DNA from 4 places in the Ahrensia sp. 13_GOM-1096m genome. Region 4 is predicted to be linked to each of the others. Evidence: predicted binding sites of a transcription regulator. Region 4 holds the regulator's gene; each other region holds the start of a gene.
The links. Region 4 encodes PhoB, which activates phosphate uptake and scavenging genes when phosphate is short. Its sites were predicted from a motif close to TGTCATNNANCTGTCAT; they were not measured.
Positions count from the first base shown of each region.

Region 1: a site for PhoB is predicted at 6,256-6,272, ahead of N530_RS0100785 (PHP domain-containing protein). Genes of this name have one in related genera too.
Region 2: a site for PhoB is predicted at 4,919-4,935, ahead of N530_RS0106010 (PhoX family phosphatase). Genes of this name have one in related genera too.
Region 3: a site for PhoB is predicted at 2,728-2,744, ahead of N530_RS0114570 (UDP-2,3-diacylglucosamine diphosphatase). Genes of this name have one in related genera too.

Region 1 covers NZ_JIAX01000006.1:78,873-86,878, forward strand. The annotation lists gene N530_RS0100740 (ribonuclease D) at 1-223, shown strand, start outside; gene N530_RS0100745 (HAD family phosphatase) at 233-922, shown strand; gene N530_RS17165 (hypothetical protein) at 982-1,248, opposite strand; gene rpsA (30S ribosomal protein S1) at 1,341-3,047, opposite strand; gene cmk ((d)CMP kinase) at 3,175-3,810, opposite strand; gene aroA (3-phosphoshikimate 1-carboxyvinyltransferase) at 3,810-5,165, opposite strand; gene N530_RS0100770 (hypothetical protein) at 5,197-5,394, shown strand; gene N530_RS0100775 (TIGR02300 family protein) at 5,431-5,880, shown strand; tRNA gene N530_RS0100780 (tRNA-Ala) at 6,016-6,091, shown strand; gene N530_RS0100785 (PHP domain-containing protein) at 6,315-7,247, shown strand; gene N530_RS0100790 (ABC transporter ATP-binding protein) at 7,330-8,006, opposite strand, start outside.
Region 2 covers NZ_JIAX01000009.1:407,513-415,518, forward strand. The annotation lists gene N530_RS0105985 (tyrosine phosphatase family protein) at 1-276, shown strand, start outside; gene N530_RS17495 (mechanosensitive ion channel family protein) at 286-1,227, shown strand; gene nadC (carboxylating nicotinate-nucleotide diphosphorylase) at 1,278-2,150, opposite strand; gene N530_RS0106000 (L-aspartate oxidase) at 2,155-3,705, opposite strand; gene nadA (quinolinate synthase NadA) at 3,702-4,772, opposite strand; gene N530_RS0106010 (PhoX family phosphatase) at 4,989-6,974, shown strand; gene N530_RS0106015 (MFS transporter) at 7,111-8,006, shown strand, end outside.
Region 3 covers NZ_KK211156.1:162,560-170,565, forward strand. The annotation lists gene N530_RS0114560 (methyltransferase domain-containing protein) at 1-493, opposite strand, end outside; gene N530_RS0114565 (DUF3419 family protein) at 503-1,732, opposite strand; gene N530_RS0114570 (UDP-2,3-diacylglucosamine diphosphatase) at 1,750-2,571, opposite strand; gene N530_RS0114575 (NADH-ubiquinone oxidoreductase-F iron-sulfur binding region domain-containing protein) at 2,812-4,494, shown strand; gene fdhF (formate dehydrogenase subunit alpha) at 4,494-7,283, shown strand; gene N530_RS0114585 (glyoxalase superfamily protein) at 7,304-7,750, opposite strand; gene N530_RS0114590 (Lin0512 family protein) at 7,929-8,006, opposite strand, start outside.
Region 4 covers NZ_JIAX01000006.1:306,867-314,872, forward strand. The annotation lists gene N530_RS0101840 (substrate-binding domain-containing protein) at 1-385, shown strand, start outside; gene pstC (phosphate ABC transporter permease subunit PstC) at 508-1,992, shown strand; gene pstA (phosphate ABC transporter permease PstA) at 1,992-3,305, shown strand; gene pstB (phosphate ABC transporter ATP-binding protein PstB) at 3,358-4,137, shown strand; gene phoU (phosphate signaling complex protein PhoU) at 4,167-4,874, shown strand; gene phoB (phosphate regulon transcriptional regulator PhoB) at 4,898-5,593, shown strand; gene N530_RS0101870 (GcrA family cell cycle regulator) at 5,658-6,236, opposite strand; gene N530_RS0101875 (aspartate aminotransferase family protein) at 6,595-7,782, shown strand; gene argF (ornithine carbamoyltransferase) at 7,822-8,006, shown strand, end outside.

The DNA.
Region 1 (8,006 bases), 230 kb from region 4:
ACAACAATCATCTGATTGGGCTGCTGAAAAGCTAACAGATGCGCAAATTGATTATGCGGCAAGCGATGTCTTGTACCTGCATAAATTGATGGACGCGTTAAAGCTTCGGCTTGAGCGTGATGGGCGCATGAAAGAGGCAGAAGCGTGCTTTAAGTTCTTGCCTACACGCGCAAAGCTCGATTTGATGGGCTGGCCGGAACAAGACATTTTCTCACATACATAAGCGACAATAATGTTCGATAAACCACTGATGATTTTCGACTGCGATGGCGTGCTCATCGATAGCGAAGTAATTTATCTCGAAGAAGAATTCCGGGTGCTAACATCCAAGGGCGTTGACGTGGATAAGGCTTGGTATGTCGGCGAGTTCATGGCACTGGCACAGCCGCTTTGGAAAGATAAGTTTGTAAATCTCATCAAAGAACGCGCAGGTGTTGATCTCACTGTTGATGAATTTGAGGCGATGAAAGCTCTGACAAGAGAACGTATAGCCGCTGAAATTAAAACGGTTAACGGCGTTGAAGATATGCTTTCCGCATTGCGCGTACCGGCCTGTGTTGCTTCAACAACGCAAATGCAGTTTTTGCCTAAGAAGTTAAACAGAACTAATCTTGCGCAATATTTTGGTGAAGGCGTTTATTCCGGTGATATGGTTCAAAACGGTAAGCCTGCACCCGATTTGTTTTTATATGCTGCGGATCAAATGGGCGGCACCGTAAAAAATGCTATCGTGATTGAAGACAGTGTAAATGGCGTGCGCGGCGGTAAAGCTGCAGGCATCTACACGATAGGCTTTACAGGCGGCTCGCACTGTTTTGATGGGCACGATGAGATATTGAAAGCTGCTGGCGCAGATGTGGTTTTACCATCGCATTCTGCATTGCTTGAATGGCTTTCTGTCAACACGAATGCACTCACCTAGTTTGTAATTATTTAGGTCGTTTGATCACGCCGACACGCGCCATAACATCTCTGGGAATGTCATAGGTGATGATCGGTGCGAAGGCCCAAATGGTCGCGCTGGATAAAGAGTGTCCATGCTGCATCAGCAGCTTCTTGAACAAGATCAGCGCGGTTGCGATTGGCACCGGATGTTGCATCATGGCGTCTTAAAGCCTCCAATGCCTTTTCTAACCTTTTGCCAATGCGCCCCAACGCAACGGCCGTTTCCTGTGCAGCCTCATAGGCCAGCGCATCCAGTGAATCGCTTCCCGTCTGTCCTTGAAATGCACGTGGCGGCTTTAGCATTTTTGTCCTCTTCAAAGCTCCAATATAGGCAAAGAAAAACCCGCCGCAACTTTTCAGCTACGGCGGGCTTGATCAACTAAAGATAGGACGACTTATTTGTCGTCGCCACCTTTCAAGGCTGCGCCAAGAATATCACCGAGTGATGCACCTGAATCGGATGAACCGAATTCAGCCACAGCGGCTTTTTCTTCTGCAATTTCAAGCGCCTTGATAGACACTGAAACCTTGTTGTCTTTTTTGATGTACTGCGTCACGCGAGCATCAACACGCTGACCAACAGAGAAACGCTCTGGGCGCTGCTCGTCGCGGTCACGTGAAAGGTCTGCACGGCGGATGAAGCTTGGTACGTCATGATCGACGAGTTTCACTTCAAGGCCACCATCAGTAACAGCTGTTACTTCACATGTGACAACTGCGTTTTTACGCAATGAACCATCTGAAGAAGGTGCGGCTGAACCTGAACCTTCACCGGAAAGCTGCTTGATGCCAAGTGAGATGCGTTCTTTTTCAACATCAACGTCAAGCACGATGGCTTTAACCATGTCGCCTTTGTTGTAGTCTTCGATTGCTTCTTCACCTGAACGGTTCCAGTCAAGATCAGACAAGTGAACCATGCCGTCTACATCGCCTTCAAGGCCAATGAAGAGACCGAATTCAGTCTTGTTCTTAACTTCACCTTCAACATGCTGGCCAACTGGGAATTGAGTAGCAAAGCTTTCCCATGGGTTGTCCAAAGTCTGTTTAAGGCCAAGAGAGATACGGCGCTTGTCCGGATCAACTTCCAATACAACCACTTCAACTTCCTGAGATGTTGAAAGGATTTTACCAGGATGTACGTTCTTCTTTGTCCATGACATTTCAGAAACGTGGATCAAGCCTTCAATGCCTGGCTCAACTTCAACAAATGCACCGTAGTCAGTGATGTTTGTTACGCGGCCAGTAATTTTTGCTTCAACTGGGTATTTAGCGTCGATGCCATCCCATGGATCGCTCTCAAGCTGCTTCATACCAAGTGAGATACGATGTGTATCTTGGTTGATGCGGATGATCTGTACTTTCACAGTCTGACCAATCGACAGGATTTCTGTCGGATGGTTCACACGGCGCCATGCCATGTCTGTGACGTGTAGAAGACCGTCGATACCGCCAAGGTCAACGAATGCACCGTAATCGGTGATGTTTTTAACCACACCTTCAACTGTCTGACCTTCTTCAAGGTTCTGAACAATCTCAGAGCGCTGTTCCGCACGGCTCTCTTCAAGCACTGTACGACGTGAAACAACGATGTTGCCACGGCGTTTGTCCATTTTCAAAATTTCAAATGGCTGCGGTGTGTTCATCAATGGTGTCACATCGCGGATCGGGCGAATATCAACCTGTGAGCGCGGCAAGAATGCAACTGCGCCATCAAGATCGACTGTAAAGCCGCCTTTAACCTGATTGAAAATTTGACCTTCAACGCGTTCACCAGCTTCAAACTTGGCTTCAAGTTTGATCCAGCTTTCTTCGCGGCGGGCTTTGTCACGAGACAGAACAGCTTCGCCAAGTGCGTTTTCAACGCGCTCAACATAAACTTCAACTTGATCGCCAACTTTTAGCGTTCCGTCTTTGGCTTTTGCGCCGAATTCTTTAAGGGCGATACGGCCTTCAACTTTAAGACCGACATCCACAATCGCCATATCTTTTTCAATGGCTGTGATTGTGCCGACAACAACTTGGCCTTCTACGGCGTCGTGTGTCTGGTAAGATTCATTGAGAAGAGCTTCAAACTCTTCCATTGTTGGGTTCATTTCTGACATTTAGGCTCCAAAGTACCGGCATTATATGCGGGCACAGGCGTCGGGGTTAGTGTTTCAAATGCTCCAAACAACAATCCGGCCCATCATATTTGGGGCCTTCCGACGCAGAATTGCGGTTTGAAGGTCGTCAATTTTTGATAGCTACAACATCTATGATGTTTTTGGCAGCTTCAAACGCCGCCTCTATAGTCATTTTTGACGTATCGAGCAAGTGCGCGTCTTTCGCTGGTTTTAATGGGCTGTCGGAACGCCCCATATCGCGTTCATCACGGACTTTTATATCGGCCAATATCTGCGCTTCATCGGCCTCATTCCCGCGGGCTAAGATTTCGTGATAACGGCGTTTTGCACGCACTTCTGGTGAGGCAGAAACATAAAGCTTCACGGGTGCGTCAGGGCATACAACGGTGCCAATATCACGCCCGTCCAGCACCGCGCCACCAGCCAAGCTGGCAAATTCGCGCTGCTTTTCTACCAGTGCTTGGCGCACACGCGGCATAACCGCTATTTTTGACGCAGCTTCTCCAATTGCATGAACGGCCAGTTCTTCACGCTTCATCGCGCCCAGATCAACGGCTTTGGCTACTTGTGCGGCAATGTCTTCATCGTCAAGCGTCAGCCCTTTATCTAAAAGTGCTTTGGCAACCGCGCGATAAGAAAGGCCGGTATCAAGATGCTTAAGGCCGTAATGAGCTGCGATCTTTTGCGATAAAGTGCCTTTGCCCGATGCGGCTGGCCCGTCTATAGCAATTACCAATCGCATTAATTAGCAACCTGAATATCTGCGCCCAAGCCGCGCATTAAATCCATAAACTCAGGAAAGCTCGTGGCAATCATTGTCGCATCATCAATATGAACCGCTTTTTCAGATGCCATACCCATCACGAGGAACGCCATGGCAATCCGGTGATCAAGATGGGTTTCAACAACAGCCTGTGCGGACAGCGCACCAAGCCCTTTACCGCCCGGTGAGCCCTTTACGGTTAGTGACATTTCACCTTCATGACATTCAACGCCATTGGCTTCCAAGCCGCGTGCGACAGCCGCGAGCCTGTCAGATTCTTTGACACGCAATTCGTCTAGCCCGTCCATGAAGGTTTCACCTTCTGCAAAGGCTGCCGCGATAGCAAGAACCGGATATTCGTCAATCATGGATGGCGCACGTTCCGGTGGCACCACGACGCCCTTAAGGTTAGATGCTCTAACATGTAGATCGGCAACATCTTCGCCGCCCGCATCACGCATATTGATGATGTCAATTTGGCCGCCCATTTCCTGCAAAGTCGTAATAAGGCCTGTGCGCGTTGGGTTCATCAAAGCGTTTTCGATGATAATATCAGAGCCAGGCACAATCAGCGCGGCAACAAGCGGGAAGCCTGCAGATGAAGGGTCACCCGGCACTTCAATCGTCTGGCCACGCAATTCACCTTGTCCGTGAATGTGGATATGGCGTGTCCCATCGGCATCTTCTTCAATTTCAATTTTCGCGCCAAAGCCTGCAAGCATTTTTTCCGTGTGGTCACGCGTCATCACCGGCTCAATGACCGTTGTAATGCCGGGCGTATTCAGTCCTGCCAGTAAAACAGCAGACTTAACCTGCGCGGATGCCATTGGCACGCGGTAGCTGATTGGATTAGCGGTGCGCGGGCCATGCAGGGTGATCGGGCAGCGGTCACCATCAGCGGCTTCCACTTGAACGCCCATTTCACGCAATGGGTTGAGCACACGGCCCATAGGACGTTTTGACAAAGATGCATCACCGGTAAAGGTGGTTTTCATATTGTAAGTTCCGACAAGCCCCATGGTTAGCCGCGCGCCAGTGCCGGCATTGCCAAAATCAAATGGTTCTTCCGGTTCAAGCAAGCACCCATTGCCTGTGCCGTTGATAATCCATGTGTCGCCTTCCTTGCGGATTTGCGCGCCCATGGCCTGCATCGCACGGCCTGTTGCCAATACATCGTCACCTTCTAAAAGCCCTGTGACACGGGTTTCACCAGATGCGAGTCCACCAAACATGAATGAACGGTGAGATATCGATTTATCACCTGGTACACGTGCTTTACCTTTAAGCGGCGGAGACTTGTGAGCCGAAGCTGGCTTGGGTGTATGATTGTGCATTTTTGACTCTGAGCTAATAGGCGGTTTTAAAATGGAACTAGGTGCCGATTATCATGGCATTAAGCGAAAATCACGCCTAGATGCCGCCAAACCTTCAAATAGTTTGCATATCACCTATAAAGATGAGCGATGCGAGAAGCATTTGGGCTTTGACTTAAAGCGTCTTTATCGGTATGCACCCCCGATCATCACGAAAATAATTTACGATGGATCCGGCATTTCGCTGTGAATCATGCGATAAAAGCAAGCATAACCGAGGTTTACATTGGCTAAAGCTGAACTTGGAACAAAACGTACTTGTCCTGAAACGGATAAGAAATTTTACGATCTCAACAAAGATCCGGTAGTTTCACCTTACACAGGTAAATCTTATCCGTTGTCATTCTTCGACTTGCCGACAGGCCCAAGCCGCGCAAAACCTGCGCCGCCAATTAAGGCCGTTCAACCTGCATCTGTTGAAGACGATGATGAGGATGATCTAGAGTTGGAAGGCGCTGATGTCGTTTCATTGGAAGATGCCGATGATGACGAAACAAGTGCAGACGACGCAAAGAACATGCCTGATCTCGGTGATAACACTGACGACGACATCGAAGACGTTGACATCGATGACGATGATGACGACGACACATTCCTTGCGGCTGATGACGACGATGACGACGATGACGTTACCGGCATTGTGAATGTTTCTGGCGACGACGACGACGACAGCTAATTATTGAAATATTATTTCGATAAACACTTGATATCGCCCGCATTGGGCGGTATCGGAAATTCCAGAATTTGTTTGTTTGATTATCTTTTAAAATCCTAAGATCAGGCAAACCCGCAATAAGATTTATTGCACTTTGGGGCCTTAGCTCAGCTGGGAGAGCGCTTGCATGGCATGCAAGAGGTCAGCGGTTCGATCCCGCTAGGCTCCACCAATTTTCTATCATGTCGCAACTTTAAGCTGCTGATTTTAAATAGATTTTTATTCTTCTACATTCCGGCTATCTTCAAAAGTTTGCAACCGAGTAACTTACCTTACAACGTAGCGCCGAACTTGTGTTCTCGTTCGCTAATTTTCCTGTTCGAGCAATCAACCGACTGTCATATGCGTATTACAATTAGAGAACAAAAGAGGGGAGTTAAACGATGGAGACGAAAATGATACCCAGCGCATTCACAGCGAGCGGCCAATTTTGGCGGGGCAATTTACATACACATTCGACAAATTCAGATGGTGTATTAACGCCGGAGGAAGTTTGCCGCCGGTATCAAGCCGAGGGCTATGATTTTCTTGCCTTAACGGATCATTTTATAGGCCTTTATAACTACCCAATTACGGACACAGCTGCATTTAGAGGCGATGGCTTCACCACCATTTTGGGCGCGGAGCTACACTCTGGCGCGATGAAGAATGGCGAGTTGTGGCATATACTTGCCGTGGGTCTTCCTTCTGATTTCGCTGCGCCTAATTCTCCAGCCTTTAGTCCTGTGGACGGACAGGAAACAGGCCCAGAAATTGCACAGCGCGCGCGCGATGCTGGTGCCTATGTTGCTATTGCTCATCCACAATGGTCTGGTCTGACGATGGATGATGCGCGTTCGATAGACGCTGCTCATGCTGTTGAAGTATACAATCATGGCTGCGCGATGGGATGTGACCGTCCAGATGGTTTCCACACGCTGGATCTGCTTCTTAGCGAAGGCAAGCAGCTGAATTTATGCGCGACAGATGATGCGCATTTCTACGAGCCTGATCATTTTGGCGGATGGGTCATGGTCAAAGCTGAGAAGAATGAACCTGAGCAACTTTTAGCCGCATTAAAAAATGGCAACTACTATTCATCTCAGGGTCCAAATCTACATCATATTGAAATCAAAGATCGTCAACTTCACGTTGAATGCTCTTCAGTTTCAGCCATTATCATCCAAGGTCAAGGGTCTGCTGCCGTTGCAAAGCACGGCCATTCAATGACAAAAGGTCAAATCGGCCTTGGACGCTTTGACGCTTCACCTTGGATTCGCGTTACAATTATGGATGCGGCAGGCAAGAAGGCTTGGAGTAATCCGATATGGTGTGACGAATTCAAGTAAACGAATGTGAATGAAGGTTGCCCGTTTTCTGAGATGGAACGCGGGCAATTAACATCAACATTCGAAAATGATCGTGTCTGCTTTAAGCTGGTAGCGCGAGAATATCTGAGCTGGCGAAATAAACGGATGTTTTGTCACCAACATCTGGCAGCATCAGGCTAGGATTGTTGAACATATCAAATGATATTTCACGTCCTTCAACGTCCATTACGGCACGGATGACCGAGCCAAGAAAATTTATGCTGGTCACTGTACCATCGAGAGATACATCCTTTGCAGCATCAGGGACGATTGAAAATGCCTCAGGGCGCAGTGCTAAAGAAACCATGCCGTCTGATTTAACATGCTCGATAGGATCGTTCAGCTGTATTTTTTTACTGCCGATTAGGACGGTGCCGTCATCTCGATTGTGAACTTTCGCATCAATGATATTGAGAGTGCCGACAAAACCAGCAACAAAACGTGTCGCGGGCTTATTATAGATTTGATTGGGAGTGCCAATTTGGTCGGCGCGCCCCCCATTCATAACCACGATACGGTCAGAAATCGTCAATGCTTCTTCTTGGTCATGGGTTACAAATACTGTTGTGATGCCAAGCTTTTTTTGAATGTCTCTAATTTCTTCGCGCAGTGAAACACGAATTTTTGCGTCCAATGCAGAAAGCGGTTCATCAAGTAAAAGTACATCCGGCTTGGGCGCTAAAGCGCGTGCTAGAGCGACACGTTGCTGCTGGCCGCCAGACATTTCATAGGGGAAGC
Region 2 (8,006 bases), on a different contig from region 4:
TGCTGGATGGGCGTTTCGCGCGCGACAGCGTCGGCATATATCGGCGTTTTAACGCTGAACCCTGATGTTGATGAAGTAGAGCTTGCCAATGCACTGCGCTGGGCTGCCCCTTTTGCAACGCCCAATCCTGCTATGATTAAGATTGCCGATGACATTATGGGGCGCTCAGGCCGTATGGTCGATGCAATTCGTACAATTGGACGGGGCGCAAATGCCTATGAAGGCACACCTTTTGTCTTTCCTCTTGAGCCAGCTGACCTATATCCAACTCCATAACGGGTATGCATGGCACAATGGAACTTATCCTTTTGTCACCCCGTTGCCGTATGGCAGATTACAAAAAAGAACATTGAGGGCCCAAACGACATGGACGAATTAACGAATAACTTTGCAGAACTCAGCACAGGCATGGAAGCTTTGGTTGCGACTGTCGGCGGTCTGGTCGTCAAATATACCTTTTCCGTTATTGGTGCCATTTTACTATTACTTGTTGGCTTCTTTATTGCTGGTCAGGTTCGAAAAGCTGTCTATTCCGGTATTAAGCGCACAAAAAATGCCGATGAGACACTTGCGCGTTTTATTTCAAAAGTTGCGCGCTATGCCATTCTAGCAATCGTCATCATTATGGTTCTGTCGCAATTTGGTGTGCAGACAGCCTCGATAATCGCTGCACTTGGTGCAGCTGGCCTTGCGATAGGTTTGGCCTTGCAGGGCACGTTGCAGAATGTTGCTGCAGGATTAGTTTTGCTATTTCTGCGCCCTTTCCGCGTGGGTGATTACATCGACTGCGGAAGCTTTGACGGTATTGTTGAAGAAATCGGATTGTTTGCCACTGAATTTAGAACACTGGACGGGCTCTACCGCTTAGCGCCAAATTCCGAGGTATGGGGATCACCGATCACCAATTTCTCACGCTTGCCAATTCGCCGTTTCGACCTTTCTATTGGTATCGGCTATGACGATGACATTGATTTAGCGATGAAAACAATGCGGGACATTATCGACAATAATGCGGACGTATTGACCGATCCTGAACCGTTCTTGTTTGTTGATTCACTTGGTGACAGCGCAGTTGGTGTAACCTGCCGCGTTTGGATAAAAACACCTGTTTGGTATCCAACAACACGTCAGCTCACCAAGGATGCAAAACAGGCATTCGACAAGGCTGGTCTATCAATTCCGTTCCCGCAGCGTGATGTCCATCTTTACAAAGAAGATGCAGCTTAACGGCGGCGACTTAGAACCTAAAAAGAAAGGCACCATATGGTGCCTTTTTATTAGCTTAAAATAATATCGAGCCCGATATCCATCGTCGGCGCAGCCATCGTAATTTTCGAAGTTGAAATGTAATCAACGCCAGTTTCTGCAATCGCTTTGATGGTGTTGATATTCACATTGCCCGATGCTTCGAGCTTTACTGTGCCATTATTATCTTTGCGGTTAATCGCAACTGCTTGCCGCAATTGATCATTCGACATATTGTCGAGCAGAATTACATCCGGCTTTGCTTTTAACGCATCCACCATTTGGTCCAAAGTATCGACTTCGATTTCGATTTTGACCATATGGCCGACATAGGCACGCGCATTTTCTACAGCTTTTGCTACACCGCCGGAGACAGCAATGTGATTGTCTTTAATCAAGATTGCATCGTCGAGGCCATAACGGTGGTTAATGCCGCCGCCGCAGCGAACCGCATATTTTTCAAAACTACGCATACCGGGGATCGTTTTGCGTGTGTCAGCGACCTTCGCGTTGGTGTGTGCAATCTGTGCTGCAAATTTTGATGTGTAAGTTGCAATGCCGCACATATGCATAAGAAAATTAAGCGCCACGCGCTCTGCCGATAGGATCGCACGCGCATTACCGCTGATTGTCGCCAGCGCATCGCCCGGTTTTACAGCATCGCCATCTTTGGCCACAACGTCAAATTTCAGCTCATCATCCATCATGCGAAACGCTGTTTTGGCAAACAGAATACCAGAGACAAACCCATGATCGCGGCTTGCCATGACAGCTGTTGCGCTCGCGCTTGATGCAATCGTCGCATTGGTCGTGATATCACCGGCACGCCCTAAATCTTCTAACAAAGCTGCGCGCACGGCTTCTTCTACCATCAATCTTGGCAGGTGCGGAGAAATGACATGCATCGTATCAGTCCTTATAAAATTCGGTGATGATGGCTTGGGCTTGTTCGAGTTTGAGCAATGTACGCCGTTTCCAGCTTTCGTTTTCGCTTGGAAAATCTGTGCGCGCATGGCCGCCGCGACTTTCTTCGCGGTTTAGCGCTGCTATGCACATGAGTTTTGCCGTTGTCACAACATTGCTAAAGCGCAGCGAATGGCTATCTGATTCAAGCTCCAAAAGCCGCACAAGTGCTTCTTTCATGCCTTCTTTATTGCGCAAAACGCCCATATTGGCGCTCATGGTTTCACGCAATGCGGCCATATTGGGATGTTCAGCTTCTGTCAGATGTTCATCAGTTTCAACTGAACCTTCTTGCCAGTTAGACGGTGCATCAAACCTCGCCTCTGCCTTTAACGCATCGGCAATACGTGCAGAAAAAACGACAGCTTCCAGCAGTGAATTTGATGCAAGACGGTTCGCACCATGCGCGCCAGTGGACGTACATTCACCGCAAGCCCAAAAGCCTGGCAGTGATGAGCGTCCATCCATATCTGTCCAAATGCCACCCATGAAATAATGGGCTGCGGGCACGACCGGTATCAACTCTTTGGATGGGTCAATGCCCGCGTCGCGGCAATAATTCCAAACTGTCGGAAACTCATTTTCAAAATCATGGATCGCTGTGCGGCAATCAAGATAAGCGCCGCGCCCAGCCTGCACTTCCGCAAAGATGCCGCGTGCCACCACATCACGTGGTGCAAGTTCTGCATCTTCGTGCAGAGGCAGCATGAAGCGTTCGCCATTGCCATTTAGCAGGTGAGCGCCGTGTCCGCGCAATGCTTCGGTTGCAAGCGGTGCTGGATCTTTGCCCACATCAATGGCCGTTGGGTGAAACTGGACAAACTCCATATCAGCCAATAACGCACCAGCGCGTGCTGCCATGCCGATGCCGCCGCCGCGCGCTTCCGTTGGGTTTGTTGTTACTTGATAAAGGTGCCCAACGCCGCCCGTTGCCATGACCACATTCGAGCCTTCAATGACAATGGGGTCGCCCGCACCTGCCGCATCACGTGCAACAACGCCCGTAACCACATCATCTTCGACGGTAAGGTCTTCGACGACATAGCCTTCAAGCACGCGAATAGATGGTGTTTTCTCCACAGTCTGAACCAAAGCTTGCATGATCGCACGTCCAGCACGGTCACCCGACACGCGCACGATACGGCTTTCGGAATGCGCAGCTTCACGGCTAACCTGTAACTTGCCTTCCAAATCACGGTCAAATGGCACACCGAATTCCAACAGATCGTGAATGCGGTCTGCCGCTTCGCTTGCCATCATCCGCGCGACTTTTTCGTCGACGATGCCATCGCCAGCGATCAAGGTGTCTTCGACATGTTTGTCTATGGTATCGCCCTGCCCGACGGCGGCGGCGATGCCCGCTTGCGCCCAAGCAGATGAAGCGCCCATACCAATTGGCGCAGCAGCAAGCACAGTTACAGCGCGTGGCGCTAATTTGAGTGCACAGAAAAGGCCAGCTAACCCGCCGCCAATGATAAGGATGGGTTTATCGGTCACTGATTTAAATTCACCATACGTTCAACGGCTTGGCGCGCACGGTCTGCCGTTAAAGGATCAACATGAATTTCTTCTTTCATCTCCAGCAGCGCATCCAAAATTTTCGGCAGCGTGATACGCTTCATATGCGGGCAAAGATTGCATGGCTTGATGAATTGCACATCCGGCGCGGAGCTTTCGATATTGGATGCCATGGAGCACTCTGTCACCAGCAGCACTTTTGGTGGGCGCTTATCACGCACATAATTAATCATGCCCGATGTTGAGCCTGCATAATCGGCAATGGCGACAACAGAAGGTGAGCATTCTGGGTGCGCAATAATCTGAATTTCAGGATCAGCTTCTTTATAGGCAAGCAATTCTTCAGCGGTAAAACGCTCATGCACTTCGCAGTGCCCTTTCCAAGTCAGAATTTTGACTTTGGTTTGCGCCGCCACATTGAGCGCAAGAAACTCATCTGGAATACACAGAACACGGTCAACGCCAAAGCTTTCGACAACGGCAACAGCGTTTGATGATGTGCAGCAAATATCGCTTTCCGCTTTCACATCGGCAGACGTGTTCACATAAGTGACAATCGGCACGCCGGGGTAGCGTTCGCGCAGCTGGCGCACATCAGCGCCTGTGATTGATTCTGCCAGCGAACAACCGGCCCTCATATCTGGGATAAGCACAGTTTTATCAGGATTCAGCAGCTTAGAGGTTTCGGCCATGAAGTGAACGCCGCACTGCACGATGATATCTGCATCGACCATCGTTGCTTCTTTTGCCAATTGCAGACTGTCGCCGACAATATCAGCAACACAGTGGAAAATATCCGGTGTCTGGTAATTATGGGCTAAAATGGCCGCATTACGCTCTTTTTTCAGCTTATTGATCGCATAGACGTAAGGCGCATAAACAGGCCACTCAATGGCCGGAATGTGCTCTTTTACCAATTCATAAAGATGCGCGGTTTCGCGCTCAACCTCTGCATTCCACTCCAAATTAGGCCGTGGTAGAACGCCGTAACGCTCAGCTGCTGTCTTACCGCCAGTGCTGGCATTCGATGTTGAAACAGAGGTCATCGCCTACTCCCTTAATCGCGCATTTTGCGCTCTGTATAGGACATATCCACTGATATGGGGCTCTGCAAGGTATGAGCGGTAATATTCAACCTTATGCGCGATAAGAATCGCTATCTTTTACCCACTATATTCATCACTTTTCGGCCTGTCATGAAACTGATGTATATCCCGTCTTAAGCTGCGGCCCTTCCTTTCACATAATTTATAGGTGCCGCTATGAATAAATATATCAAGCTTGATGACGAGATTAAAACGCCAACAGACATTCGCGAAGAAAGCGAAGATGTGGGCCGCAACACTTCCGATAACCCGACCATGGGAGATATTATCAATCGCCGTCTTTCACGTCGCGGATTTTTGAGTGGTTCACTTGCTGTTGCCGCCATTAGTACAACAGTTTCGCCGATTGCATTACTTGCTGCATCAGAAGCGCGCGCGGCCACAACATCATTCGACTTTGAAGAGATCATGGCTGGTGTTGATGAAAAGCACTATGTTGCAAAGGGCTACGATGCTGACGTGTTGCTGCGCTGGGGCGATAAAATATTCGCCGATTCTCCTGAATTTGACCCAATGAACCAAAGCGCGGAATCTCAAGCGAAGCAATTTGGCTATAATAATGATTATGTTGGCTTTATTCCACTTGAAGGTAGCAGCGATCACGGCATTTTGGTGGTCAATCATGAATATACAAATGCTGAATTGATGTTCCCGAACTGGGCAACAATTGGCAAGGACGGCGAAGGCAAAGATAAAGTGAACAATGGTGCGTTCACGAAGGAAATTGTCGACATTGAAATGGCCGCACATGGTGGCACGGTCATCGAGATCAAAAAGACAGATGGCAAATGGGCACCCGTGCTCGACAGCAAGTATAATCGCCGCATTACTGCGACAACCGAAATGTTGATTTCTGGTCCTGCGGCAGGCCACGAACGCCTGCAAACAAATGCTGATGCAAGCGGCACAAAAGTGTTCGGCACACTCAACAATTGTGCGGGCGGTGTGACGCCTTGGGGCACATATATTATGGCTGAGGAAAACTTCCACGGTTACTTTGGCGGCAGCTTGCCAGAAGGCCACCGCGAAGCTGCTAATTACGAACGCCTTGGCGCTCCTGCTGGCTGGTATAGCTGGGCCGAACACCATGAGCGTTTTGACGTATCAAAAGAGCCAAATGAAGCAAACCGTTTCGGCTGGATCGTTGAAGTAGACCCAATGGACCCAACTTCTATGCCGGTAAAGCGCACGGCGCTTGGTCGTTTTAAGCACGAAGGCTGCGAAACAATTGTCAATCCGGTTGATAACCGCGTTGTTTCATATTCCGGTGATGATGAGCGTTTTGATTACACATATAAATTTGTCTCTAACGCAAAATTCAATGCCGAGGACCGCGCAGCCAACAAAGATATTTTAGATGATGGCGTTCTCCATGTCGCCAAATTTAATGAAGATGGAACCGTTGACTGGATGCCGATGATATTCGGTGAAGGCCCTTTAACGGCGCAAAACGGCTTTGAAAGCCAAGCCGATGTGCTGATTGAAACGCGCCGTGCAGCCGACCTTCTTGGCGCAACGAAAATGGACCGTCCTGAAGATGTTCAGCCAAATCTGACCAAAGGCACGGTCTATGTGATGTTGACCAACAACACACGCCGCAAGGTGGGCGATGAGAATGCTGCCAACCCACGTGCAAATAATGCTTTTGGTCACATTATCGAAATCACGGAAACAGGTGGCGACTTTGCCTCAACCAAATCCACATGGGAAATCTTGCTCAAATGCGGCGACCCAAAAGTGGCTGAAGTTGGCGCTTCATTCCACCCCTCGACAACCGATAATGGCTGGTTTGGCATGCCAGACAATTGCGCGGTTGATGCTGAAGGCCGTTTGTGGGTTTCTACAGATGGAAATGACAAAGAAAAAACCGGACGTACGGATGGCCTTTGGGCGGTTGAAACAGAAGGCGAGCTGCGCGGTGCATCAAAGCTGTTTTTCCGCGTGCCTATTGGCGCTGAAATGTGCGGTCCAGTGTTTACACCCGATGATGAAACACTGTTTCTTGCAGTGCAACACCCGGGCGATGACGGGCTTGCAACCTTTGAAAACCCTGCAACACGCTGGCCAGATTTTAAAGACAACTTGCCAACACGGCCATCGGTAGTCGTTGTCACCAAACAAGGCGGCGGTAAAATCGCTTAATTGAGTATAATGTGCTTTAAAGGCGGCTCTTATTGGGGCCGCCTTTTATAAATAAAAAATTCTCACCTGAGCTAACAATTTTATTGAATTGCGTCTTGCACGGGAAAAGTACAATTTCGCCGCTCAGGAGATTCCCATGCATTCATCAACCACGCCTGCTAAATCCGATTACCCTTGGCTCATTATTGCATCTGGCTGTCTTATTGCGGCTATGACCTTCGGGCCGCGCTCAGCAATGGGGTTCTTTCAGCTGCCTATGCTTGCCGACACTGGTTGGAGCCGCTCTGATTTTGGCCTCGCCATGGCCCTGCAAAACCTCATCTGGGGCGTTGGTCAGCCGTTTTTTGGTGCAATTGCAGATAAATTCGGCACATGGCGCGTTTTGGCACTTTCCGGCTTCATCTATGCAGCAGGTTTGTTGCTGATGGCTTCGCCCGAAAGCCTTTGGTACTTGCATTTGGGCGGCGGCGTTATGGTGGGGCTTGGCATTGCATCTGGCTCATTTGGTATCGTGCTGGCTGCCTTTGCGCGCAATGTTACGGCTGAACAGCGCAGCTTTACGTTCGGACTAGGCACTGCGGCAGGTTCTGCGGGCATGTTCATTTTTGCGCCCTACTCACAGGCACTGATCAATCATTTTGGCTGGTCAGACTCTTTGCTTATTTTATCAGCAATGATGCTCGTCATCCCGATACTCGCCATACCGCTACGCGGTAATTCATCTTCTGGCACACAGAAACAAACGGATGTGGCACAATCAATCGGTGCGGCACTGCGCGAAGCATTTTCGCATCAATCATATATTTTGCTTGCAGTAGGCTTTTTTGTCTGTGGTTTCCAAGTGGCGTTTATTACGGCCCATTTTCCCGCTTACATTGGCGATATTGGTATTGAAGCAAAGTTTGCGGTGCTCGGCCTCGCCTTAATCGGGTTCTTCAATATTATTGGCTCTTTAGCATCGGGAATTATCGGGCAAAAATATTCCAAGCCGATTTTTCTTGCCTTGATTTATATCGGACGCTCAATCGCTGT
Region 3 (8,006 bases), on a different contig from region 4:
AGTTCGGGAGTTTTGCTTGATTGCCAAAATCAACAATCCAAAGTTCGCCGCCTGGTTTTAATTGGTGCGCGGCATGTTCAATCGTGGCTTTCCAATCAGGTATCATCGACACCGCATAGGAGAGCAATATTCTGTCGAATTTTGAAACGTCAAAAAGCGCTGCCCCGTCAAAATTGGTGGCATCGCCCTTGGCAAGTTGAACCTTACCTTGAAGGCCCGTTCTTTGCAGATTGGCTTTTGCGGATTTGAGCATTTCTTCAGAAATATCCAAACCATAGAGTTTTGCGGTTGGATAAAGCTTTGCCCCTAAACACAAATTTCGCCCCGTACCGCATGCAATTTCGAGCATGGTGCCGTTTTGGGGCACAGCTAAGCGTTGCAAAATTTGATCGCGCCCAAGCAGGTAAAACTTACGAGTCGCGTCATAAAAATAGCGCTGCTTACCATAAATGGTATCCATCAAGGATGCGTGGCTGTGATCTGCGTTGCTCAAAATCTTACTCTATTTTCGGGTGTAAATATGAAAGCCGCCATAAATCGCAGAGCGGTCTTCCAGATTGAGCGCTTGTGAGCGTTGTTGATCATAATGCCAGTTGCCGAGCACTTGGGCATCCACGCGCCCTTGAAGAATGTCATTCGTACCAGCGGTGCGGTAGATTACGCGCGCGCCACTTTGGGCGGTGCGATCAATTTGTTTCCACATGGCGTTGAGCTGTTGATCGGTCATCCAGTCTTGCGCGTCGAGTAGGATGTAGCAATTTTTAGTCTCGGCGGGCATTTCCTCCAGCAGATCGGTGAGGTTGCGATTGTGGATTTCGGCCTTGTGAACATTGTTGCGCACAGTTTCATAGTGTTCTTTTTGTAGATATAGGGGCAGCGGTCCTGTGCCATCTTGTTTGTAAGAGCGGTTAAACGCCTGCCAAGCAAAGTAGTTTTCATTCAATGGAAAATCACACATGAGCTTGCGTGTGCGCTCGGTGAGTACGGCATGAATGTCGCCATCTGCGGCTCCGGCAAGTGCCTCATATTGCTGCGGCGGAATGCCGAGACCAAAAAGAGATGCACGGTTAGACGTGATGAATTTGATGAGTTTTGCATTAAGAGCAGGGCGCATTTTTGCGTCGAAAAATGCTTTTTGCTCTGCCTGTGTTTTGCAGGCCAAAAACGCTTTGTAATCCACGCCCAATAGTCGTGACATGAAATGTGCAATGCCGATGAACTTACCAAGTGCGCCGTAACGGTAAAAACCATCTTCAAACATATCGATCCGGCGCGCGCGTAAGCCTTTGCGCCCATTCCAATAGTCTAGCGATTGCTGATCCAAATAGGGGGCAATATAATGGTCAAATAATGCAGCATTGCCTTTGACATTTGCTTTGCCAAAAAACTGATAAAAAGCATCATAATCAGGCAAGTGAAGTGCAGCGGTATATTTCAAACGGTTGAGCGCGATGTGAGCCGGAGACAAATCAACCGCAGTTATGGATGCTGGCTGGGCGGTCAGGTAGCTCATAATATTGCAGCCACCAGAAGCAATCGTAACAACATGATCGGTGTGCTGAATGTTCAGTGCCTTCATATCTTGCTCTGGGTCTTCCCATATTTGCGGATAGACCAAGCCCGTGAATGTTTTGGCAAACATACGCTCTAAAATACCATCTATGCTGAGGGCTTTATTGCGTTGTACGGCTGCACCAAGCTGAGTGCGTACAGTGTTTTGAATTGCTGACATTGTGTGATTTCTGCCCTTTAAGCGGCGGATTGTTTGCCATTCGTATTGGTTGATTGTGGAGCGCTGGCGGCCAATAATTTAAGGTTTCTAAGGCGCATCTCTTCGGCCCAATCGACGAGATGAAACTTGCCACTTTCATCTTCTAAAATTGCCGTGCAACTCTCCACCCAGTCGCCTGTGTTTACATAACGAATGCCGTTTAAATCATGCAGTGCGGCATGGTGAATATGGCCGCAGATAACACCGTCAACGCGTGTCTTTTTCGCTTCTGTTGCGAGCGCTTCTTCAAAGTCGCCAATAAAATTGACAGCTTGCTTAACCTTGAGTTTTGCCCATTTAGATAGGGACCAATATTGGCCACCCCAAAGGCGGCGCACACGATTGAACCACCCGTTGAACCAGAGCAAAAAGTCATAGGCCCAGTCACCTGCATGGGCGAGCCATTTTGCGCCCATGACAACCATATCAAACTGGTCGCCGTGAATGACGAGATATTTCATGCCGTCAGCGGATATGTGAATGTCGCGGTCGCGTACTTCGATGCCGCCAAAATGCGTGCCGAGGAAGCCGCGCAGCATTTCATCATGATTGCCCGGAATATAAATTATTTCAGTACCCTTACGCGCTTTGCGCAATAGCTTCTGAACAACATCATTATGCGTTTGAGGCCAATAAAATGCCTTCTTCATTCGCCAACCGTCAAAAATGTCACCGACGAGATAAATCTTGTCGGCATCATTATGGCGCAGAAAGTCCAACAGCATTTCAGCTTGGCAGCCGCGTGTGCCCAAATGTACATCGGAAATGAAAATCGTTTTGTGGTGCTTGGTTTCAATCATAGCAGAACCGTTTTTAATTTCAGTTCGCTAGATCAGATTCATATGTCAGCTATATGAACATGCTGTGGTTCAAAATGTGAGATATTTGAACTGTATGTTTTGCAATGGGTGGTCGTGGGCCGCAAAATCCAGTAATCATTTAAACCGTAGATAAACACGACGCATTAACGACGCTTTAGAAAAAGCCTATTGCTCTTTGCCGTATTAAGTTGTGATAATGATGATATTGGATGATTTAAGATGAATGATTTGACGCCCATGCGCAAAGGCCGAAAAAGCAGTCTTACCAAAGGACGTCAGCTTGAAGACACAGCGCTGGACGAAGTAAGGCTTGCTTTGGCAGGCGCATCTCTTGCCCGCGATTTGCTAATCGAAAATCTTCACAAAATTCAAGACATGTTCGGCTGCATTGAAGCGCGTCATATTCGCGCTCTGGCTGAGGAAATGCGCATCGGCCAAGCCGAAATATATGAAGTTGCATCCTTCTACGATAATTTTGATGTTATTCGGGAAGACGACGAAAAACCTGCGCCGCTAACCATTCGCGTGTGCGATTCACTGTCCTGTATGATGAATGGTGCGGAAGATCTGATCGCAAATTTAAGCGCAAATGCGAACCCAAATCATGTGCGCGTTTTGCGAGCGCCTTGCATGGGGCGCTGTGCTGGCGCACCTGCAGCGCGCATTGGCGACCGCGAAGTAGACAATGCTTCGGCGGAAAAGCTTCTTAAAATGAGTGAGCTTGGCGAGTTTGATGTTGCTGTGCCTGACTATATCAATCTTCATGCCTATCAGGAGAGCGGTGGATATCAGGTGCTTGACCGTGTGCGTGCCAACGAGCTGACTGCTGACATGTTGATTGAAACGCTCAGCGGGGCAGGTTTGCGCGGTCTTGGTGGAGCAGGGTTTCCAGCGGGTAAAAAATGGGGCTTTGTCAAAGGCTACCCCGGTCCGCGCCTGATGACCATCAATGGTGATGAAGGCGAACCTGGTACATTTAAAGATCGGTACTATCTCGAAAGTGATCCGCATCGCATGTTTGAAGGTGCAATTGTTGCAGCTCATGCGGTCGAAGCGACACGTATCTATCTTTATATGCGGGATGAATATCCTGCTGTTTTGGAAATTTTGCGCACTGAAATTGCAGCGCTTGAAGAAGCCGAAATCATAGACAAAGGCTTTATCGAATTACGGCGCGGCGCTGGCGCATATATATGCGGCGAAGAAAGCGCGATGATCGAGTCGATTGAAGGTAAACGCGGGTTGCCACGGCATCGCCCGCCTTACATCGCAGAGGTTGGTTTGTTTGGCCGGCCAACACTTAATCACAATGTTGAAACATTGTGGTGGATACGTGATATCGTGGAAAATGGACCTCAATGGTTTGAAGATCAGGGCAAACCTGACCATCCAGGTATTCGGTCATGGTCTGTGTCGGGCCGTGTTAAAGAGCCAGGGGTCAAACAAGCGCCAGCTGGTGTTACCGTGCGCGAACTGATTGATGAATATTGCGGCGGTATGGCCGATGGACACAAATTCAAAGCCTATCTTCCGGGCGGTGCATCGGGCGGCATTTTGCCTGCATCCATGGATGATATTCCGCTGGATTTCGGCGATAGTCTTTTCCAGCATGGCGCGTTTGTGGGATCGCACGCTGTCGTAATCTTATCCGATCAAGATAATATCAAAGATGCGGTCATCAATTTGATCGATTTTTTCGCGCATGAAAGTTGCGGCCAATGTACGCCATGCCGAAGCGGTACTGAAAAATTATCCAAGCTTTTGCGCAAAGAAGGCAAGCTGGATGAAGAAACCATCCGCGATATTGAACAAGTTATGCGCGATGCGTCGATCTGTGGTCTGGGGCAGGCGGCACCCAATCCGGTCAATCATTTGCTGACCCATTTTAGGGAGGATTTGTGATGAGCAAGCAAGTCAGTTTTACTCTTAATGGCAAGTCGGCAATCGCCGAAGATGGCGAAACCATTTGGCAGGTTGCAAAGCGCGAAGGCGTGGACATTCCTCACCTATGTTATCTTGATAAGCCCGGTTACCGCTCGGATGGTAACTGCCGTGCATGCATGGTGGACATTGAGGGCGAGCGTAATCTTGCTGCATCATGTATCCGTAAACCTTCAGAGGGCATGAAGGTAAATACGGCGACAGAGCGTGCAGAAAAAAGCCGCAAAATGGTATTTGAAATGCTCGCCGCTGATATGCCTGCGCGCGATAGCGGCCCTGATGATAAATCCGTCTTTTGGGCATGGGCGGAAAGCTTTGGCATTGACGGTTCGGACCGTCTGCCGAACAAATTTGCCGATGCCTCGCGCGAAGTGCATGACATTTCAAATCCGGCCATTGCTGTGAATATGGATGCATGTATTGCCTGCGGTCTATGCGTGCGTGCGTGCCGCGAAGTGCAGGTTAATGATGTGATCGGCATGGCGCAGCGCGGCTCTCATTCGGTACCTGTTTTTGATATTCATGACCCGATGGGGCTTTCTACCTGCGTGACATGCGGCGAATGTGTTCAGGCTTGTCCAACCGGAGCGCTTTACGAAAAAACGCTTATGGATGAGGCGGGAAAAACACGCCAAATCAAAGAGTTTGATAAATCAGTCAATTCCGTTTGTCCGTTTTGCGGTGTTGGTTGCCAGACAACGATTAATGTCAAAGACAATAAGATTGTTCAGGTAGATGGCCGCGATGGACCGGCCAATGAAAACCGGCTCTGTGTTAAAGGCCGCTTTGGTTATGACTATGCGATGAGCAATGAGCGCCTAACCAAGCCGTTGATCCGCCGTGATGATGCGCCCAAGCGCGGCGATATCGATATGCGTTTTATGAAAATCGAAGACGTTTTTCGCGAAGCGACATGGGAAGAAGCGATGGCTAAGTCCGCTGAAGGGCTGATGGCGATAGAAAAGGAATATGGCGGCGATGCGCTCAGCGGTTTTGGTTCAGCCAAGGGTTCGAACGAAGAAGCTTATCTGTTCCAGAAATTGGTGCGCCAAGGTTTTGGCACCAATAATGTCGATCATTGTACGCGGCTTTGCCATGCTTCGTCGGTTGCAGCGCTGCTAGAGGGCGTTGGGTCCGGTGCTGTGTCTGCGCCATTTACAGATGCAATGGTGTCTGACTGCGTGATCATTATTGGCGCACGCCCAGCCACCAACCATCCGGTTGCTGCGACCTATTTCAAGCAAGCGGCAAAAAAGGGCACCAAGATCGTTGTCATGGACCCGCGCAAGCAGGACATGATGAAATTTGCAGAGCATGCTCTGCAGTTCAAGCCGGGTACAGATGTCGCGATGCTGAATGCCTTGCTGCATGTGATCGTTGATGAAGAGCTTTATGATGAGCAATATATTCAAGCAAATGTAACGGGCTTTGCGGCGCTTAAAGAAAAGGTCAAAGACTTTGCGCCCGAAGACATGGCCGAAGTTTGCGGCATTCCGGCAGAGACTTTGCGCGAAGTGGCGCGTCTTTATGCAACGTCCGAGCGGTCCATCATTTTTTGGGGTATGGGTATATCCCAACATACGCATGGCACGGATAATTCTCGCTGCCTGATTGCGATGGCTTTGATTACGGGGCAGATCGGGCGTGAAGGCACAGGTCTGCATCCATTGCGCGGCCAAAACAATGTGCAAGGGGCCTCTGATGCGGGCCTTATTCCGATGTTTTTGCCTGACTATAGAAGCGTTGAGAACGCCGATATTCGTAGCCAGTTTGAAAATGTTTGGGGCGCGACCATTGATCCGAAACGCGGTCTTACCGTTGTTGAAATCATGGATGCTATCCATGAAGACAAGATCCACGGCATGTATATTATGGGCGAAAACCCAGCAATGTCGGATCCAGATCAGCTTCATGCGCGTGCAGCACTCGCCAAACTGAAACATCTTGTTGTTCAAGATATTTTTCTGACTGAAACAGCATGGCATGCTGATGTGGTTCTGCCAGCTTCTGTGCATTCAGAAAAGCTTGGTACATTTACCAATACGAACCGTCAGATACAGATCGGTCGGCCAGCGCTTGATCCGCCCGGTGAAGCGCGACAGGACTTGGACATTATCATTGATCTTGCCAACCGGATGGGCCTTGGCTGGACTTATGGTGACGTTAGCGATGTCTACAATGAAATGATGCTTGTTATGCCATCATTGAACAATATTCCTTGGTCGCGTCTGATTAAAGAAGATGCTGTTACCTATCCTGCGAAAAGCGAAAATGAACCGGGAAGTGCCGTGATTTTTGACGACGGTTTTCCAACGGCTGATGGCAGCGGTAAGCTGGTGCCTGCGGATTTGCGTGCACCGGATGAAGTGCCGGACGAAGAATTTCCGATGGTGCTGACAACGGGCCGCTTGCTTGAACATTGGCACACAGGGGCAATGACACGCCGTTCAAATGTTCTTGATCATATTGAACCGGAAGGCATTGCCGCCATGAACCCGTATGAGATTGCGCGTCAGGGCTTGGTTGTGGGTGAAATGGTGAGCGTTGAGACGCGGCGCGGAGCGATTTCAGCCGTGTTGCGCGCCGACCGCGAAGTGGCGGATGGTATGATTTTCATTCCGTTCTGCTTTAATGAAAGCCCAGCGAATGTGCTTACAAATCCGCAGCTTGATCCATTTGGCAAGATCCCTGAGTTCAAGTTCTGCGCGGCGAAAATTGGACGATATGAAGAGGTTCAGGCAGCAGAATAAACTGCTGCCTTTGTCGTTTTTCACCCGTGCACATGCCCAAGAATCGATAAATGCGGTTCGCCATCGCTGGTTTTTGCTGGTGAATCGCCTTTAATGTCGATTTGCGCATTGATGCGTTTTCTGAAAGCTGAAAAGCTATCAAATGTGACAACATCAACAGCTTCATCCAGATTAAGCGTCACACGGAAATAAGCCCCGCCGCCTTGCTCTGTCACCGATAGGACGCGGCCGGTGAACGGTTGTTTGAGATATGTGCCACGCACATGATCGCCAACTTGTACCGAAATGTCTGGATAATTTGAGAGCAGGGCCGCAGCGGTGTTCCAGTCTCTGTAGCCTAGTTCTTTGGCGGCCAACTCAAGTGCTTGGCCGTGCGATAGCTGATTGCCGGTTTTTGATTGTTCAACCCGCATTTGCCGTGCGCGGAATTTGGCACGCTGTAGTGGTGTGTTATTGTTCGAGTGCATTCTTGCCTCCGTTGAGGCGGTCTTTGAAGTGGGGCTCACATTACCACATGACCGCAATAAACGGGATGCAGAATTCAACTTTAAAAAGGTTTCACCATTTTCAGTGAGCGGCAGGCACCTCAAGCCCAAGGCGGCATTAGCCTCAAACTTGCTTGCTTGTCAAACCCAAAGATGATGCTCAGATATCGAGCCAAACTTGCACAGCGGCAACTGCCATTGTCGTCACGCCGCCAGTATCAGGCTTTCCTTGGTCCAG
Region 4 (8,006 bases):
TAAAGACGGCGCAGCTGTTGATATCGATGGCGACTACACAGAAACATTGTCACGCATTGATGCAAACAAAACAGGCATGGGTGTATTTGGTCTCGCATTCTACGAGAACAATACAGACAAGCTTAAAGTTGCAACAATGTCTGAAGTTGTACCAACAACTGAATCAATCGCTAAAGGCGAATATCCAGTTTCACGTCCGCTTTTCTTCTATGTTAAAAAAGCACACATCGGCGTAATTCCTGGTCTTAAAGAATATGTTGAGTACTTCGTTTCAGACGACATGACTGGCCCAGAAAGCCCATTGGCTGAATATGGTCTTGTTGCTGCACCTGAAGCAGAGCGCGAAATGGTACGTGAAGGCTTCACGTCCGGTAAAACTATGTAATTAGACATTCAATGTGGGCAGGTAGTAATTGTGCTACCTGCTTGCATTGGTCTCAAGTTTAGACTTTTTATATGCAAGCCGAATTGGGCTTTTATTTAAATGGTCTGAAATAAGGATTTGAAATGAGTCTCTCGGCGATCATTTTGGTGGTAGTTGTTCTGGGTGTTACCGGTTGGTTTATTGGCGTTAGCCGTTCAAAATCACTGGTCGCAGGTAATGTCAGTCAGCTTCATTCAAGACCCACTTATTACGGGTCGTATATTTTTGTTTGGGCCGTTTTGCCCGCTGCTCTTGTTGCTGCAATTTGGTCGATTGCCAGCCCTATCTATATTGATAATCAAGTGCGCGGCCATCTTCCTGCAGAAGTTATGGCGCAAGGGCAGACGCAACAAAATCTATCAATGAATATTGTTCAAAGCATTGCGCGTGGGCTCAATACACTCAGCAGCGAAAATCGTCCTGCTGATGATGTGACCATTGAAGATTTAAAGCCAATTCTAGCAGAGCAAGGTGTGGCTATTGCCGGTAGCGGCGAGACTTACATGATTGCCTCTGCGCGGCAGGTGAACTCAATGACGCGTAGCAGCGAAACCATGCGCGCGGTTGTCGCTATTGGGTTGTCGCTCATCGGCTTTGTGCTTGCTTATATGCAGATCACGGCAAAGATGCGTGCGCGTAATAAGGTTGAAGGCGTTGTAACCGGAGCGTTAATTGTCGCTTCGTCTATAGCGATTTTGACGACCGTCGGCATTGTGTTCTCAATGCTATCAGAAACAACGCGCTTCTTTAGCAGCGTGCCAATGGCGGACTTTTTCTTTGGTGTCGTTTGGGACCCTCGCTTTGCCAATGCCAGTGATCCAAATGCAGCAGGCCAGTTTGGTTTAATACCGTTGCTTGCCGGAACATTATATATCGCTTTTGTTGCAATGCTTGTGGCGGTGCCAGTTGGTCTTTTCTCCGCTATCTATATGGCTGAATATGCAGGTCCGAAGCTTCGTTCGGTTGCAAAGCCTTTGCTGGAGGTGCTGGCGGGTATTCCAACCATCGTTTATGGTTTCTTCGCTCTTGTAACAGTTGGCCCGTTCTTGCGAGACCTTTCAGCGCAAATCTCTGGCATTGTATCCGATGGCGGCAGTAGTTTCATTCAAGCGCAATCGGTTTTGACGGCCGGTTTTGTGATGGGCATTATGCTGATCCCGTTTGTTTCTTCATTGTCAGATGACATCATTACGCAGGTTCCAGGCTCTATGCGAGACGGCTCATTGGGGCTGGGTGCAACGCGATCTGAAACAGTGCGAAAAGTGATTTTGCCCGCAGCCCTTCCAGGTGTTGTTGGCGCGCTACTTTTAACAGCATCCCGTGCGATTGGTGAAACCATGATTGTGGTTTTGGCCGCAGGTGTTGCTGCGCGTTTGACGATTAATCCATTCGAACCGATGACAACAGTTACCGTTAAAATCGTTAGTCAGTTGACGGGCGATCTTGAGTTTAACTCACCGCAAACGCTTGTTGCCTTTGCGCTTGGTCTGACACTTTTCTTTATCACCTTGGCGCTGAACGTTTATGCGCTTTACATCGTCCGTAAGTACCGCGAGCAGTATGAATAATGGCTGATACATTCCCTACTGATAACAATACTGTAGCTCCAAGGCGCCGCGATATTGGTTTGAAACAACGTTATGCTGCTGAGCGTCGCTTCCAGCTTTATGGAAAATTAGCGATTGCATTTGGCTTGTTTTTTCTAGCCTTGCTTTTGTGGACGGTCGTTTCAAAAGGCTATACGGCGTTTCTGCAAACATCGATCAATCTCGACATAACGTTTGACGAGACTGTTATTGATCCAAAAAATGAACGCAATGAAAATCCGATGAAGTTGTTGACGGCCAATTATCCTAAATTGGCTGAGGCTGCTCTTTATCAAAAGCTTGGCATTGACCCGAAAGATAAAGCGCAGACCAAAGCTGCTGACGCGCTTATTTCAAAAGGTGCACGCACTCAGCTTCGCGACATGTTGGTGTCAGACCCAGACTTGATGAACAAAACTCAAAATGTTTGGGTGCTTGCTTCTGGCGAGGTCGACTCTGCGATCAAAGGTCAGTTTGACCTTTCGGTTGATGAGAGTCGCCGTAAGATCAAAGACAATCAACTTGAGATGATGGATCGCTTAAAAGCCGATGGTTCATTGGAAGGCCGCTTTAATACAGGCCTGTTCACAAATGGCGGCTCCAGCCGGCCAGAAACAGCAGGCGTTGGTGTCGCGATTATTGGCTCTGCTTATATGATGCTGATCGTGCTTTTGACATCACTTCCTATTGGTGTGGCCGCATCTATTTATCTTGAAGAGTTTGCACCAAAAAATAAACTGACAGACATAATCGAAGTGAACATCAACAATTTGGCGGCTGTACCGTCTATTGTTTATGGTTTGCTTGGACTGGCTGTTTTCATCAACTTTGCGGGATTGCCGCGCTCGGCATCGCTGGTTGGTGGCCTCGTTCTATCTTTAATGACCCTCCCAACGATCATTATCGCCACGCGCGCTGCACTAAAAGCAGTGCCACCATCAATTCGTGCGGCTGCGCTCGGTATTGGTGCTTCTAAAAATCAGATGGTCTTTCACCATGTTTTACCGCTTGCTGCGCCCGGCGTTTTGACGGGCACCATTATTGGTCTAGCGCAGGCTTTGGGTGAAACAGCACCGTTGCTTTTGATCGGTATGGTCGCCTTTGTGGTGGATGCACCGGCAACACCGCTCGATCCTGCAACGGCACTACCTGTTCAAATCTTTATGTGGGCGAACGAAGCAGAACGCGCTTTTGTGGAGCGTACATCAGGCGCAATTATCATACTGCTGGCATTTCTTGCGGTTATGAATATCACGGCAATCTTCTTACGCAGACGCTTTGAGCGTCGCTGGTAATGGGCGAAAAACAATGAAACACGATGTAATAAAAGAGTCGGAGATCATAAATATGAACGACGAGAGCAAAACGCCCAAAGTTAAAATGGCAGGTAAAGGCGTTGAAGTTTTCTACGGCGCAAAACAGGCAATCAACGGCATTGACTTGGAAGTTTATGAGCGACAAGTGACTGCGCTTATTGGCCCTTCAGGTTGTGGTAAATCAACTTACTTGCGTTGCCTTAACCGCATGAATGATACGATTGATATTTGTAAGGTCAAAGGTCTTTTAACGCTTGATGGCGAAGATATTTATGACCCTAATATTGATGTTGTGGAATTGCGCGCACGCGTAGGTATGGTGTTCCAAAAACCAAACCCATTTCCAAAGTCAATTTACGAAAACATCACTTATGGTCCGCGTATTCACGGCCTTGCAAAATCAAAAGCTGATTTGGATGTTATCGTCGAAAAAAGCTTGCGCGGTGCAGGTCTATGGGAAGAGGTGAAAGATCGTCTTTTGGAGCCTGGTACAGGCCTTTCCGGCGGTCAGCAGCAGCGTCTTTGCATTGCACGCGCAATAGCGGTTCAGCCTGAAGTCATTTTGATGGACGAGCCATGTTCGGCGCTTGACCCGATTGCAACTGCAATTGTTGAAGAATTGATCGGCGAATTGCGCGAGCAATATACAATCGTCATCGTGACGCACTCCATGCAGCAGGCTGCGCGTGTTTCACAGCGCACAGCCATGTTCCACTTAGGCGATTTGGTTGAAGTTGATGACACAGAGACCATTTTCACCAACCCTTCTGAAAAACGCACACAGGATTATATAACTGGCCGCTTTGGCTAAGTTTAATCTGTTCTGATTAGGAAATTGAAATGATAAAGCAACATACGGTTTCAGCGTTCGAAGATGAAATGCAGTTTCTCACGCATAAGATTGCGGAGATGGGCGGCCATGCTGAAAAAATGATTGGTCAGTCAGTTAAAGCACTAACGACAGGCGATGTAGACCTTGCACGTGCCGTTATCAAAGATGACATGCGCCTTGATGAAGGCCAGCGTGAAATTGATGATAAAGCCGTGCTATTAATTGCACAGCGCCAGCCAATGGCGAACGATTTGCGTGAAGTTTTTGCCAATATCCGTATTTCGTCTGATTTGGAACGCATTGGCGATATGGCAAAAGGTATCGCAAAACGTGTCAGCTCTGTTTCGGAATATTCACACGGTGTGAAATTTGCGCGCGGTATTGAGCATTTGAGCGAACTTGCCTCAGCGCAGCTCAAAGAGGTTTTGGATTGCTACGGCACGCGTTCGGTTGACGAAGTCAATAATATCATTGAGCGCGACGAAGAAATTGACGCAATGTACACGTCTCTATTCCGTGAATTGCTCACTTACATGATGGAAGATCCGCGTAACATTACAACATGTACGCATCTCCTGTTCTGCGCTAAAAATATCGAGCGTATCGGCGACCATGCAACAAATATTGCCGAGGCAACATATTACATGGTCAAGGGTCAAAAACTTGATGCAGCACGTCCAAATGAAGACAAAACACATAAAGTCAGCCTAGATTAAGCTGGTGGATACGAGGTGATGTGATGAGCGCAAAACCACGCATAATGGTTGTTGAAGACGAAGAAGCATTGAGCATTCTTCTGAAATATAACCTTGAGGCAGAAGGGTTTGAGGTTGAAGCTGTTAGTCGCGGCGACGAAGCAGAAGATATGCTGCGTGAAAGTCAACCTGACCTTTTGCTGCTTGATTGGATGTTGCCGGGTGTAAGCGGTATCGAGCTTTGCCGACGGTTGCGTGCACGCCGCGAAACCCAAGATATGCCAATCATCATGTTGACCGCACGCGGCGAGGAAAGTGAGCGTATTCGCGGTCTTTCAACGGGTGCGGATGATTATGTCGTCAAACCATTTTCAACACCTGAATTGTTAGCGCGTGTGCGTGCAATGTTACGCCGCGCGAAGCCGGAGGTTCTAGCTGATCGTTTAACAGCTGGTGACATTCAGCTCGATCGTGAGGCTCACCGTGTTTATCGCAATGAGCGCGAGCTAAAGCTTGGTCCAACTGAATACCGTCTGCTTGAGTTTTTTATGTTGGCTCCAGGGCGCGTATTTTCGCGGGTACAGCTTCTTGACGGTGTTTGGGGTGATAATATTTATGTTGATGATCGTACCGTTGATGTTCACATCGGGCGTCTTCGCAAGGCGATAAATATTGGCCGCGTTAAAGACCCAATTCGCACTGTTCGCGGGGCAGGTTATGCTTTGGAAACCGTGAAATAATACACTTGAATGAGTACAATTAAAAAAGGCGGCTTTTAAGCCGCCTTTTTGTTTTATCTATCTTTTAGCGCGGACGGCGCCGATCTTGTGGCTGCTGGAAAGCAAGCTTGCTGTGATATTTACAGTAAGGAGAACTTTCTTCATTGCCATGTCCACAGAAATAGAACTCACCTTGTAGTGGATCGCCAAACGGCCACTTACAGGTGTTTTCGTTGATATCAACGAGTTTCAACTTAAGCGGCATAGGCGCGACGACATCATCAGTGTCACGGTGTGGCGCTTTGTAGGCGACAACTTCGTGATCCTGTTTTAGCGCGGTTGCACCAATCGTGTGCGTGACAGATGGCGGTGTGCGTTGCGGCAATGTGAATGTGCCAACGCTCGAGCCGCCGCCCGAAGAGGAGCCACTGCTGCTTGCTGATGAGGACGCTGGACGCGAAGTGCCACCACTATTGGGTGTGCGGCGCACGCGCGGTGCAGCAGGCTTTGTCGATTTAGCTCGCCCTGAAAGTTTAAGGCGGTGGACTTTACCAATCACCGCATTGCGGCTTACGCCTCCAAGTTTAGCAGCGATCTGGCTTGCGCTCAGACCTTCTGCCCATAATTTTTTCAGCATTTCTACGCGTTCGTCGGTCCAACTCACGGTCGTCTCCATCCTGTTTATAGATAGAATCCCTCTCCGTTGCTCGGTCATAGATATTAGACCTGCGACGTACTCGATACATGAGGAACAGTTTACTATCTGGCTTTCTTGCCGTTTTTTTTAAACTACAATAGTGCTGGACTCTCGATCAAGAGTCCTGAGGCACTAACGAATCCGAATTCTCGGTTTTCCCCAACTTCAATGAAAAGTGAGTCAAAAATGCATCACAATCTTGATTTTCTTGAAGGTTAACCACAGGCTGCAGCGATTGACATCTGTGTTTAGCTCGCATTATCTGTCATTGCCGCTCATGAGGGCGGCATTTTTCATTTTCATTTATACCTTCTAGGCCAGAAACATGAATGCGCCGTCATCACTCTTTAATACTTATAACAGAGCACCCATCGTGGTCGAGCGCGGTGAAGGCGTTTGGCTGTATGATCAAACCGGCCGAAAATATTTAGATTTTGGCGGCGGTGTTGCGGTTAATGTACTTGGCCATGCCCATCCGCATTTAGTGGAGGCGGTAAAGGCGCAGGCTGAAAAGCTCTGGCATACATCGAACCTATATGAAATTCCGGGCCAAGCGCGCGCAGCTGAAAGGCTTTGCAACGCAAGCTTTGCTGACCGCGTATTCTTTACGAATTCAGGTGCAGAAGCGCTGGAGTGTTCCATTAAAACTGCGCGCCGTTACCATTATTCAAAAGGAAACCCTGAGCGGTTTCGTATTTTGACTTTTGAAGGCGCATTTCATGGCCGCACGCTCGCAACGATTGCGGCCGGTGGGCAGGAAAAATATTTGGAAGGTTTTGGCCCGAAAGTTGAGGGTTTCGATCAATTGCCATTTGGTGATCTGGATGCGCTCAAAGCTGCCATGACCCATGACGTTGCTGCAATATTAATTGAGCCAATTCAAGGTGAGGGCGGTATCCGCTCGGTGCCCACCCAGTTTCTTCAAGACATTCGCCAATTGTGCGATGAAAATGATGTCTTGTTGATTTTGGATGAGGTTCAAACCGGAATGGGACGTACTGGTCACCTTTTTGCCTATGAACTTGCCGGTATTGAGCCCGATATTTTAGCTTCTGCTAAAGCACTTGGCGGCGGCTTTCCTGTTGGTGCATGTCTTGCGACAGAAGAAGCAGCAAGCGGCATGGTCCCAGGTGTGCACGGCACGACATATGGCGGCAATCCATTAGCTATGGCTGCATGTAATGCCGTTCTTGATATTGTGCTTGAAGATGGTTTTCTTGATGACGTGAAGCAGAAATCTTTGCGGTTTAAGCAAGGTCTTGCTTCGCTGACAGATCAGTTTCCTGATGTGGTCGAGGAAGTGCGCGGAGAAGGTTTGATCTTGGGCTTGAAATGCAAGGTCAATAATCTCGACTTTGTCAAAGCATTAATGGAACAAGACATGTTGGCCATACCAGCTGGTGCAAATGTGGTCCGGCTTTTGCCGCCGCTTAATATCACCGATAACGAAATTTCAGAGGGTTTGGCGCGGCTAGAAAAAGCGGCCCAAAGTCTATCGCTGAAAACGCCTTAACGCGTATCAGCTAAACTCACAAAAGTTTGGAACAAAATCATGGCTCCTCGTCATTTTCTAGATATTGCTGCTATTGATTCAGGTGAACTTCGCCGGATCATGGAAGCTGCTGGCACACGCAAAAAAGCGCAAAAAGCTGGAACGGCCAACAAGCCTTTAGATGGTTTGGCACTGGCGATGATTTTTGAAAAGCCGTCGACCAGAACGCGTGTGTCATTTGATGT